2 regions of the Dorea sp. MB18-49 genome follow, and region 2 is predicted to be linked to the other one. Evidence: a T-box and tRNA genes for the amino acid it is inferred to sense, from the RefSeq annotation. Region 2 holds a T-box; the other holds one or more tRNA genes.

Region 1 (5,392 bases), on a different contig from region 2:
AGACCCCATGGAGCTTTACTCCAGCTTGATACTGGGATTCGGTATTGCATGTACAGGATAGGTGGGAGGCTAGGAAGTGATAACGCCAGTTGTCACGGAGCCGCTGTTGGGATACCACCCTTGCAGTATTGGATTTCTAACCAGCGACCATGAACTGGTCGGGGGACAATGTCAGGTGGGGAGTTTGACTGGGGCGGTCGCCTCCGAAAGGGTATCGGAGGCGCTCAAAGGTTCCCTCAGAATGGACGGAAACCATTCGAAGAGTGCAAAGGCAGAAGGGAGCTTGACTGCGACACCGACGGGTGGAGCAGGTACGAAAGTAGGACTTAGTGATCCGGTGGTATAAAGTGGGATTGCCATCGCTCAACGGATAAAAGCTACCCTGGGGATAACAGGCTTATCACTCCCAAGAGTTCACATCGACGGAGTGGTTTGGCACCTCGATGTCGGCTCATCGCATCCTGGGGCTGAAGTAGGTCCCAAGGGTTGGGCTGTTCGCCCATTAAAGCGGTACGCGAGCTGGGTTCAGAACGTCGTGAGACAGTTCGGTCCCTATCCGGCGTGGGCGTAGGATATTTGAGAGGAGCTGTCCTTAGTACGAGAGGACCGGGATGGACTGGCCGCTGGTGTATCTGTTGCATACCAAATGCATGGCAGAGTAGCCAAGCCGGGACGGGATAAACGCTGAAGGCATCTAAGCGTGAAGCCCCCCTCAAGATGAGATATCCCTACGTAAGTAGTAAGACCCCTTGAAGACGACGAGGTAGATAGGTCAGAGGTGGAAGTACAGTAATGTATGGAGCTGACTGATACTAATCGGTCGAGGGCATGACCAAGCAAGGTGATAGGTAGGATGAAAGAAAATATTTCTTATATGCAGTTTTGAAGGTGCATAGGTACAACAAAAGATGGCCCAGTGGCTCAGTTGGTTAGAGCGCCGCCCTGTCACGGCGGAGGTCGAGAGTTCGAGTCTCTTCTGGGTCGTTTGTATGGGATCATAGCTCAGCTGGGAGAGCATCTGCCTTACAAGCAGAGGGTCATAGGTTCGAGCCCTATTGGTCCCATCAAATAAAAAGAATATGGATGGATTCCCGAGTGGCCAAAGGGGACAGACTGTAAATCTGCTGCAAATTGCTTCGGTGGTTCGAATCCACCTCCATCCATTAGCCGTAAGGCACTCGCCGATGTGGCTCAATTGGCAGAGCAGCTGATTTGTAATCAGCAGGTTATCGGTTCGAGTCCGATCATCGGCTTTAAGTCACAAGACTTAATTTAATATCGCGGGGTGGAGCAGTCTGGAAGCTCGTCGGGCTCATAACCCGAAGGTCGTAGGTTCAAATCCTGCCCCCGCAACTCGCACAAAATATTGTGTGTATGCCCAGATAGCTCAGTCGGTAGAGCAGAGGATTGAAAATCCTCGTGTCACTGGTTCGATTCCGGTTCTGGGCATTTTCCTTGCGAAAGGAATAAGGGCGTGTAGCTCAGGTGGTAGAGCACTTGACTTTTAATCAAGTTGTCCGGGGTTCGAATCCCCGCACGCTCATGGAATGAGAGTGAAGTAGTATATAAGTACTACTTCTTTTTTTATTTAAAGAACTTGCCACCTACATGACCTGCCACTGGCAGTTCATTACGGATGCTTTGGCAACCGGTAGTTTTTCTTGCATACTTTGTTATTGAAATATATTGACATATTTTATTGAAGTGATTATATTATAATTAATAAGAGGGAGTAATCGGCATCTATATATTTCATAAAAGAGATATAAGAATGGAAGATATAGATGTTTACGATGACGTCAGTACGATGGCAAAAGAGCTATCCGTATCGTAATGAAATGATGAGACTTTTATTGCATAGTTTTTATGCAATAAAAGTCTCTTTTTTTATACCAAAGCAAAAGCATGTAATACAAGTTGACGGTGGCAGATTCTAGGTATACTTTCGATATATCAAAAATTAAAAAGGGTTATTGGCCAAAGAAAGAAAGGAGAACAAATATGCTGACAACAAAACAAGCAAGGGAGAATCAGGAAAAATATGGTTTCAATGAACTGGTAGAAGGGAAAAAGAAAAGTATCATGCAGATATTTCTGGAACAGTTTAAAGATTTTCTTGTTATCATATTGATCATATCTGCAGTGATTTCCGGTATCTTAGGAGATGCAGAAAGTGCGATTGTTATTTTTGTAGTAATTACGATGAATGCAATACTTGGAACGGTGCAGACCGTAAAGGCAGAACAATCGCTTAACAGTTTAAAACAGTTATCTGCTCCGGAAGCGAAAGTAGCAAGAGATGGAAATATTATTCAGATTCCGTCGAGAGAGGTGACGATTGGCGATGAAGTAATACTGGAGGCAGGGGATTGTATACCTGCAGATGGAAAACTTATAGAATGTGCAAGTCTGAAGGTAGATGAAAGTGCACTGACGGGAGAAAGCATAGCAGTTGAAAAGAATCTGGATGAAGTCGCAGTCGGAACAGCACTTGGCGATCAGACGAACAAAGTATTCTCCGGAAGTTTTGTTACGTATGGAAGAGGAAGATACGAAGTGACTGCAATCGGCATGAATACAGAAGTAGGAAAGATTGCAGATCTTATGAAGAATACATCAGAAAAGCGCACACCACTGCAGGTGAATCTTGATGATTTCGGAAAAAAATTGTCGATATTAATTCTTGTATTTTCAGGCATAATATTTGGGGTAAATGTATTTCAGGGAGAATCTATTGGTTCAGCGTTTATGTTTGCTGTTGCGCTGGCAGTTGCAGCGATACCGGAAGCTCTTAGTTCGATTGTGACGATTGTATTATCTTTTGGAACACAGAAGATGGCAAAAGAACATGCAATTATACGAAAACTGCAGGCGGTAGAAGGTCTTGGCAGTGTATCGATTGTCTGTTCGGATAAAACGGGGACACTGACGCAGAATAAGATGACGGTAGAGGATTATTATGTAAATGAAAAGAGAATACCGGCCGGAAAAATTAATCTGAAAAATGAAAATGAAAAACTGCTTTTGAGATTCAGTATCCTGTGTAATGATTCAACGAATACAGACGGACAGGAGATTGGTGATCCTACGGAAACGGCACTTATTAATCTCGGAAGTAATCTGGGAATTGAGATTATGCAGGTAAGGGAACGATATCCGAGATTGTCTGAGGTTCCATTTGACAGTGAGCGAAAATTGATGTCGACAGCTCATAGGATTCAGGATGATAAGATGTTAACGGCTGATCATATAATGATCGTAAAAGGTGCTGTAGATGTATTACTGGATCGTATGGACAGAATCAGAGTTGGAAATACTGTAAGAAAGATGACAGATTCTGACTGTAAGAATATTTCCATGCAGAATATGCAGTTTTCCAGAGAAGGGTTAAGAGTTCTTGCATTTGCATATAAACATCTGGAAGAGGAAAAAGAAATCGGTACAGAGGATGAAGAGCATCTGATATTTATCGGAATGATCGCAATGATGGATCCGCCGAGAGAAGAGTCGCAGGTTGCGGTAGCAGAGTGCCTGAATGCCGGAATCCGGCCGATTATGATTACGGGAGATCATAAAGTCACGGCTGCGGCAATTGCAAAGAGGATTGGAATATTAAAGGATGAGTCAGAAGCCTGTGAAGGTGCTGATATTGAAAATATGTCAGATGAAGATTTAAAAGACTTTGTAGAGGGAATCTCGGTCTACGCAAGAGTCTCTCCGGAGCATAAGATCAGGATTGTCCGTGCGTGGCAGGAAAAGGAAAATATTGTGGCAATGACAGGAGATGGTGTGAATGATGCGCCGGCTTTAAAACAGGCGGATATCGGTGTTGCAATGGGTGTGACCGGAAGCGAAGTTGCTAAGGATGCGGCGGCGATGGTTCTGACAGATGATAATTTTGCAACGATCGTGAAGGCAGTGGAAAATGGAAGAAATCTGTATCAGCATATTAAAAATGCAATTCAATTTCTATTATCCGGAAATTTCGGAGCAATTCTTGCGGTACTGTATGCAGCAACGGCCGGATTACCGGTGCCTTTTGCCCCGGTACATCTGTTGTTTATTAATCTTTTGACAGACAGCCTGCCGGCAATTGCGCTGGGTATGGAACCGCATTCTAAAGCGGTTATGGATCAGAAACCGAGACCTGTGAATGAGTCAATACTTACGAAAGCATATCTGGTGAATATCGGAACCGAAGGTCTGTGCATCGGGATTATGACAATGGCAGCATTCTTGATCGGATACAGAGGACAGGGTGCAGTTCTGGCAAGTACGATGGCGTTTGGAACATTGTGTATGAGCCGTCTGGTACATGGATTTAACTGCAAAGACGATAAGCCGGTAATATTCTCAAAGAGATTCTTTAATAATAAATATCTGATCGGAGCATTTGTCTTAGGTACTGTTCTGATCACGGGTGTTCTTACAATTCCTGGATTACATGCCATGTTTAAGGTTGTTACGTTAAATATGACGCAGCTGATGACAGTATATGGTCTTGCATTTCTGAATCTTCCTGTGATTCAGGGATTGAAGTATTTGAAGGGAAAGACAAAATGGAATTAAAACAAGAGACAGTGAAGCAGATCAGGGGATTGATCATATTTACGGCAGTACTGATTGTCTGTCTGTGGAAATTTGATGTTGTGATAAGTGCGTTTCAATTTGTATTAAATATAGTATATCCGTTTTTGCTTGGCGGTGCGATTGCATTTGCCTTAAGTGTACCGATGAACTTTGTAGAACGGAAATTATTTACAGAGAGAAAAATTTCTGAAAAATATAAAAGAAAATATGCCAGGGGAATCAGTCTGATGCTTGTAATTGCCGGTGTAACCGGAATTCTGGCAATGATAATATTCGGGCTGCTTCCGCAATTGGCAGGAACATTTGCCAATCTGGGAAAGAGTATTCAGGAGTTTATCCCGCAGGTGCAGGGGTGGGCAGATCACTGGTTCCATAATAATAAAGAAATTATGAATGTCGTGAACAACCTGGAATTTGACTGGAATAAAATTATGGAAGCGGCGGCAGGCTTTCTGAAAAACGGAGCGGGAAGTGTGCTGGAGACTACCATTAATACGGCAAAAAATATTATTGGTGCAGTGGGAACGTTTTTTATTGCATTTGTATTCGCAGTTTATATTTTGCTGCAGAAAGAGAAACTGGGAAGACAGGCGAAAAAAGTATTATTTGCGTTTGTCAGGAAGGGGAGAGCAGAAGCTGTATTGGAAGTGCTGGCTCTGACGTATAAGACATTTTCTGGCTTTTTGACGGGACAGTGCGTGGAGGCTTTGATCCTTGGAGCAATGTTTGTAATCACGATGACACTGTTTAGACTGCCATATGCACTGTTGACCGGAATTGTGATTGCATTTACGGCATTGGT
Region 2 (5,392 bases):
TTTACAGCAGGCGGCATTGTTGTTCACGATGACAAGATCGAAAGCATTTACACGACAGAAAACGTACCGGATATGCTGGGGGAAGAAGTCGTTGACGGACAGGGGGCATACGCAATCCCGGGACTGATCGATCTGCATTTCCACGGGTGTATGGGAGATGACTTCTGTGATAACAGTAAAGAGGCTATTGAAAATATTGCAAAATATGAGGCTTCTGTGGGTGTTACAACAATCGCACCGGCAACGATGACACTTCCGGTAGAAGAACTGGAAGATATCTTAAGAACAGCAGCAGAATACAAAAAAGAACAGAATCCGAAGGGAGCGGATCTTGTAGGCGTGAACATGGAAGGCCCGTTCATCAGCCCGGTGAAAAAAGGAGCGCAGGATGAAAGAAATATCATGCCTTGTGATACGGCCATTTGTCAGAGATTCCTTGATGCTTCGGAAGGACTTGTGAAGTTTGTAGGACTTGCGCCGGAAGAAAGCGAGGACGCAGTTGCATTTGTAGAAGCAATGAAAGATAAAGTGAACATTTCGCTTGCACATACCAATGCGGATTATGCACATGCGAAAGCAGCATTCGATGCCGGAGCAAATCATGCCGTACATCTCTTTAATGCGATGCCTGCATTCACTCACCGTGAACCGGGTGTTGTAGGAGCAGTGTCCGACAGTGCACATGTAATGGCAGAAATTATCTGTGACGGTGTACATATCCACCCATCTATGGTAAGAGCAGCGTTCAAGATGATGGGAGCAGACCGCATGATCCTGATCAGTGACAGCATGCGTGCAACCGGAATGCCGGACGGACAGTATACACTTGGCGGTCTGGATGTAAAAGTAGTTGGAAATCATGCGACACTGGTATCTGACGGAGCACTTGCTGGATCAGTAACAAACCTTGCTGACTGCCTGCGTACAGTAGTTAAAAAGATGGAGATCCCACTTGAGACAGCTATTGCATGTGCGACGATCAATCCGGCTAAGAGTCTTGGAATTGAAGATACATATGGTTCGATCGCACCGGGAAAGAAAGCGAATATCGTATTATTAGACGAGAATTTGGAGCTTAAGATGGTAATTAAGGACGGACAGGAATTATAATTCATGCAATTTATAGTATAAGGCCATTTGGTGTTAAGGACAGATGAAAAAGATTATATTTTTAGGTGACAGTATTACAGATGCCAGTCATTGCTTTTTAGAAAATCCACTGGGAAACGGTTATGTGAATATGGTGGCTGAGAAGTTGAATGACAGTGACGGCGGAAGGAAGAAGTACGACATTATGAATCGAGGACATGATGGATTCACGATTCATGGAGTGAAACGTATATTGGAGAAGGAATGCATTTTAAAACGACCGGATGTCGTAAGCATTCTGATAGGATGCAATGACGTCGGAGTTATGATGAATACAGGAAAGAGCCTGGAAGAACAGCAGTTTGAAGCCTGTTATGAAGCCATTGTGAAAGAAATTACAGAGCAATCGGATGCAAAGCTTATCTGTATGTCGCCATTTATAGTGCCATATCCCAGAATGTATGAAAACTGGATTCCGGGAATAAAACAGACAGAAAGAATCGAAAAAAAGATTGCAGAAAAATATCATGCGGACTTTCTTGCGCTTCAGGACATGATAATATTGAAAGCAGAAAAAGCAGGATATGAGAGTGTTACAACGGATGGTATTCATCTGACAGAATATGGAAATGAAATAATTGCAGGAGCATGGCTGCAACTTTTTGAAAAAATAAAAGATGGAGATTAAAAATCATCTTGACAAAGTTCATCAAATCAGTTAGTCTTTAACACAGACAGGAAAATAATATACAGATATCACAAAGGCTTGGAAAAGAAGAAGTAGTGATTCACACACCCATACAGAAAGCTGCCGGTTGATGAGAGGCGCATGAAAGAGTGAAGAATGAATACGTCTTGGAGCTGCACACCGAAATGATACACGATAAGAATTATGAGTGTTTTCGAAAGTAGGCTGTGACGTCGGGCACACGTTATAGTGCAAAGGTCTGTGAACACGCAGATTGAATGAGGCTGAATACACAGGTAATCAGCGAAATAAGGTGGTACCACGGTTAATATCGTCCTTATCCAATATTGATTGGATAAGGACTTTTTTTGACCAGTTATGTGGGAAAATCGCTTTCTGAAAAGCATATTTGCAAGCTGAAGTAAAGTGAGAATTCTGTAAATCATTAACATAATAAAAGGAGAATAAAAATGGGAATTTATGAAGAACTCGTTGCAAGAGGTCTGATCGCACAGGTAACAGACGAAGACAGGATCAAAGACTTGGTCAACAATGGAAAGGCTACATTCTACATCGGATTTGACCCGACAGCAGACAGCCTTCACGTAGGACATTTCATGGCACTGTGTCTGATGAAACGTCTGCAGGAAGCAGGAAATAAACCAATCGCACTGATCGGTGGAGGAACAGCTATGATCGGTGATCCATCCGGAAGAACAGATATGCGTCAGATGATGACACCGGAGACAATCCAGCACAACTGTGACTGCTTTAAGAAACAGATGAGTCGATTTATCGATTTCTCAGATGGAAAAGCATTGATGGTTAATAACGCTGACTGGTTGATGGGACTGAACTACATCGAAGTATTACGTGAAGTCGGAGCACATTTCTCCGTTAACCGTATGCTGACAGCAGAGTGCTACAAGCAGAGAATGGAAAAAGGACTCAGCTTTCTTGAGTTCAACTACATGATCATGCAGGCATATGACTTCTATGAGTTATACCAGAAATACGGATGTAACCTTGAGTTTGGCGGGGACGACCAGTGGAGCAACATGCTTGCAGGTACAGAACTGATCCGTCGTAAACTCGGAAAAGACGCTTCTGCCATGACGATCACACTGCTTCTGAACTCAGAAGGTAAAAAGATGGGTAAGACACAGAGTGGTGCTGTATGGCTTGATCCGAACAAGACATCTCCATTCGAATTCTATCAGTACTGGAGAAATGTCGCAGATGCAGATGTATTAAAATGTATCCGTATGCTGACATTCCTTCCGTTAGAAGAGATCGACAAGATGGACAGCTGGGAAGGAGCACAGCTTAACACAGCAAAAGAGATTCTTGCATTCGAGCTTACAAAACTGGTTCACGGTGAAGAAGAAGCACAGAAGGCACAGGAGGCAGCAAGAGCATTATTCTCAACAGGTGCAGCAGCAGATATGCCAAAGACAGAACTGACAGAAGAAGACCTTACAGACGGTAACATCGATATCCTGACAATGTTAGTAAAATCAGGACTGACAGCTTCTAAGTCAGAAGCACGCCGTGCCGTACAGCAGGGTGGAGTATCTGTAGATGGTGAGAAGGTGACAGATGTATTCCAGACATTTGCCGGAGAAGCATTAAGTGGAGAAGGCGTAGTCCTGAAAAAGGGTAAGAAAAACTTCCGTAAAGTGTTAGTAAAGTAGTATAATTATAAAAGAATACAGTAAAATTGCAGGCAGTGAATACTCACTGTCTGTAATTCTAAAAGCAAAGATGTACTCTTGCTACTGTTTCATACTTAATTTTGTGAGAGTACATAAAGACGATAAGGAGGATATGGAAATGGCATTTAAAGAAGTAGCAATTGAAAGTCTGGAATTCAACCCATTCACAAAGATTTCAAAAGAGTGGATGCTGGTAACAGCAGGAGATGAAAAAAAGAGTAACACCATGACAGCAAGCTGGGGTGGTGTCGGAATCATGTGGGGAAAGAATATCGCAACTGCATATATCCGCCCACAGAGATACACGAAGAAATTCATGGATGAGACCGGTATGTACACGCTTTCTTTCCTGTCAGAAGATTACAGAAAAGCATTAAGCGTATGCGGATCTGTATCAGGAAAAGACGTAGAAGATAAATGGAAAGAAGCAGGTCTTCATCCATATGCGGTAGACGGAACAACTGCAGTTGAAGAAGCAGATCTGATCTTCGTATGCAAGACTCAGTATACACAGGATATGAAACCGGAATGTTTCGATGTTAAGGAAAATGATGAGAAATGGTATCCGGATAAGGATTATCATACAATGTATATGGGCGAGATCGTGAAAGTATTGAAAAGAGTATAGCCAATCATGCAAAAGAAAATTGATTTGGTAAACGGACCTGTATTATCATCTCTTACCAGACTGGCTGTCCCGATCATGGCGACGTCATTGATCCAGATGGCGTACAATATGACCGACATGATCTGGATCGGCCGTATCGGAAGTTCGGCGGTAGCGTCTGTTGGGGCAGCAGGAATGTATATGTGGCTTTCCAACGGACTTGCTGCGCTTGCAAAAATGGGAGGGCAGGTTAATGTCGGACATGCACTTGGGGCATCTAATAGTGAAGAGGCCGCAGAATATGCATCCAACGCGTTACAGCTTACGTTGATTTTGGGGATTATTTATGGACTTGTCTGTATATTAGGGGCAAAACCACTGATTCATTTTTTCCATCTGAATCAGGCACAGGTGATCCGGGATGCCATATATTATCTTGAAATTACTTGCGGTCTTGTCTTGTTTTCCTTTTTAAATCAGACGTATACCGGATTATTTACGGCAATCGGTAACAGCAGGCCGGTATTTCTGGCAACAACGACCGGACTGGTTGTTAATATCATCCTGGATCCGGTTCTGATTTTTGGAATCGGACCATTTCCGGTTCTTCGAGTGACAGGTGCAGCAATTGCTACGGTAATCGCGCAGATGATCGTTACAGTTATGTTTTTTATATTTGCGATGAAGGATACCGTACTTTTTCAATATGTAAGATATCTGAAGAAGCCGGATCTGCATCATATGAAAGGAATTGTCAGAATCGGTTTTCCAACGTCTGTTCAGAGTATGCTGTTTACCGGAATATCGATGATCATTGCACGTCTGGTCGCGGGATATGGAGATGCGGCGGTGGCTGTCCAGAAAGTTGGTTCACAGATAGAATCAATTTCGTGGATGACAGCGGATGGTTTTGCAGCAGCGGTGAATTCATTTACATCGCAGAACCATGGCGCAGGTAAGAAGAGACGGATCTATCAGGGATATGTCAGCGCATTAAAAGTAGTATTTGTATGGGGGATTTTCTGTACGCTATTATTAATATGCTGTCCGGCTCCGGTATTCCGGATTTTTATTACAGAAAAAGATGTAATTCCGCTTGGAGTGGATTATCTTCGGATCCTTGGTGTATCGCAGCTTTTTATGAGTCTTGAGATTACGACGGCAGGTGCATTTTCGGGGTATGGAAAGACCGTGCCGCCATCTGTGATCAGTATTGTATTTACGGCGCTCAGGATTCCGCTTGCGCTGATACTGGTTCATACAACACTTGCGCTGAACGGGATCTGGTGGAGT

Evidence for each region. The T-box of region 2 lies ahead of tyrS (tyrosine--tRNA ligase). A T-box ahead of a tRNA ligase gene usually reads a tRNA of that ligase, here a tRNA-Tyr.
Region 1: it has a tRNA-Tyr gene. The T-box ahead of tyrS (tyrosine--tRNA ligase) is inferred to sense a tRNA for this amino acid. The anticodon was not compared.

What each region holds. Positions count from the first base shown of each region.
Region 1 covers NZ_JAMOYX010000003.1:74,223-79,614, reverse strand. Annotated here, with positions in the region: partial or broken rRNA gene NCY30_RS02705 (23S ribosomal RNA) at 1-836, shown strand, start outside; tRNA gene NCY30_RS02700 (tRNA-Asp) at 911-984, shown strand; tRNA gene NCY30_RS02695 (tRNA-Val) at 992-1,064, shown strand; tRNA gene NCY30_RS02690 (tRNA-Tyr) at 1,082-1,163, shown strand; tRNA gene NCY30_RS02685 (tRNA-Thr) at 1,181-1,253, shown strand; tRNA gene NCY30_RS02680 (tRNA-Met) at 1,280-1,353, shown strand; tRNA gene NCY30_RS02675 (tRNA-Phe) at 1,377-1,449, shown strand; tRNA gene NCY30_RS02670 (tRNA-Lys) at 1,471-1,543, shown strand; gene NCY30_RS02665 (cation-translocating P-type ATPase) at 2,002-4,569, shown strand; gene NCY30_RS02660 (AI-2E family transporter) at 4,560-5,392, shown strand, end outside.
Region 2 covers NZ_JAMOYX010000041.1:11,976-17,367, reverse strand. Annotated here, with positions in the region: gene nagA (N-acetylglucosamine-6-phosphate deacetylase) at 1-1,110, shown strand, start outside; gene NCY30_RS11465 (SGNH/GDSL hydrolase family protein) at 1,154-1,777, shown strand; T-box leader at 1,848-2,119, shown strand; gene tyrS (tyrosine--tRNA ligase) at 2,248-3,471, shown strand; gene NCY30_RS11455 (flavin reductase family protein) at 3,611-4,120, shown strand; gene NCY30_RS11450 (MATE family efflux transporter) at 4,127-5,392, shown strand, end outside.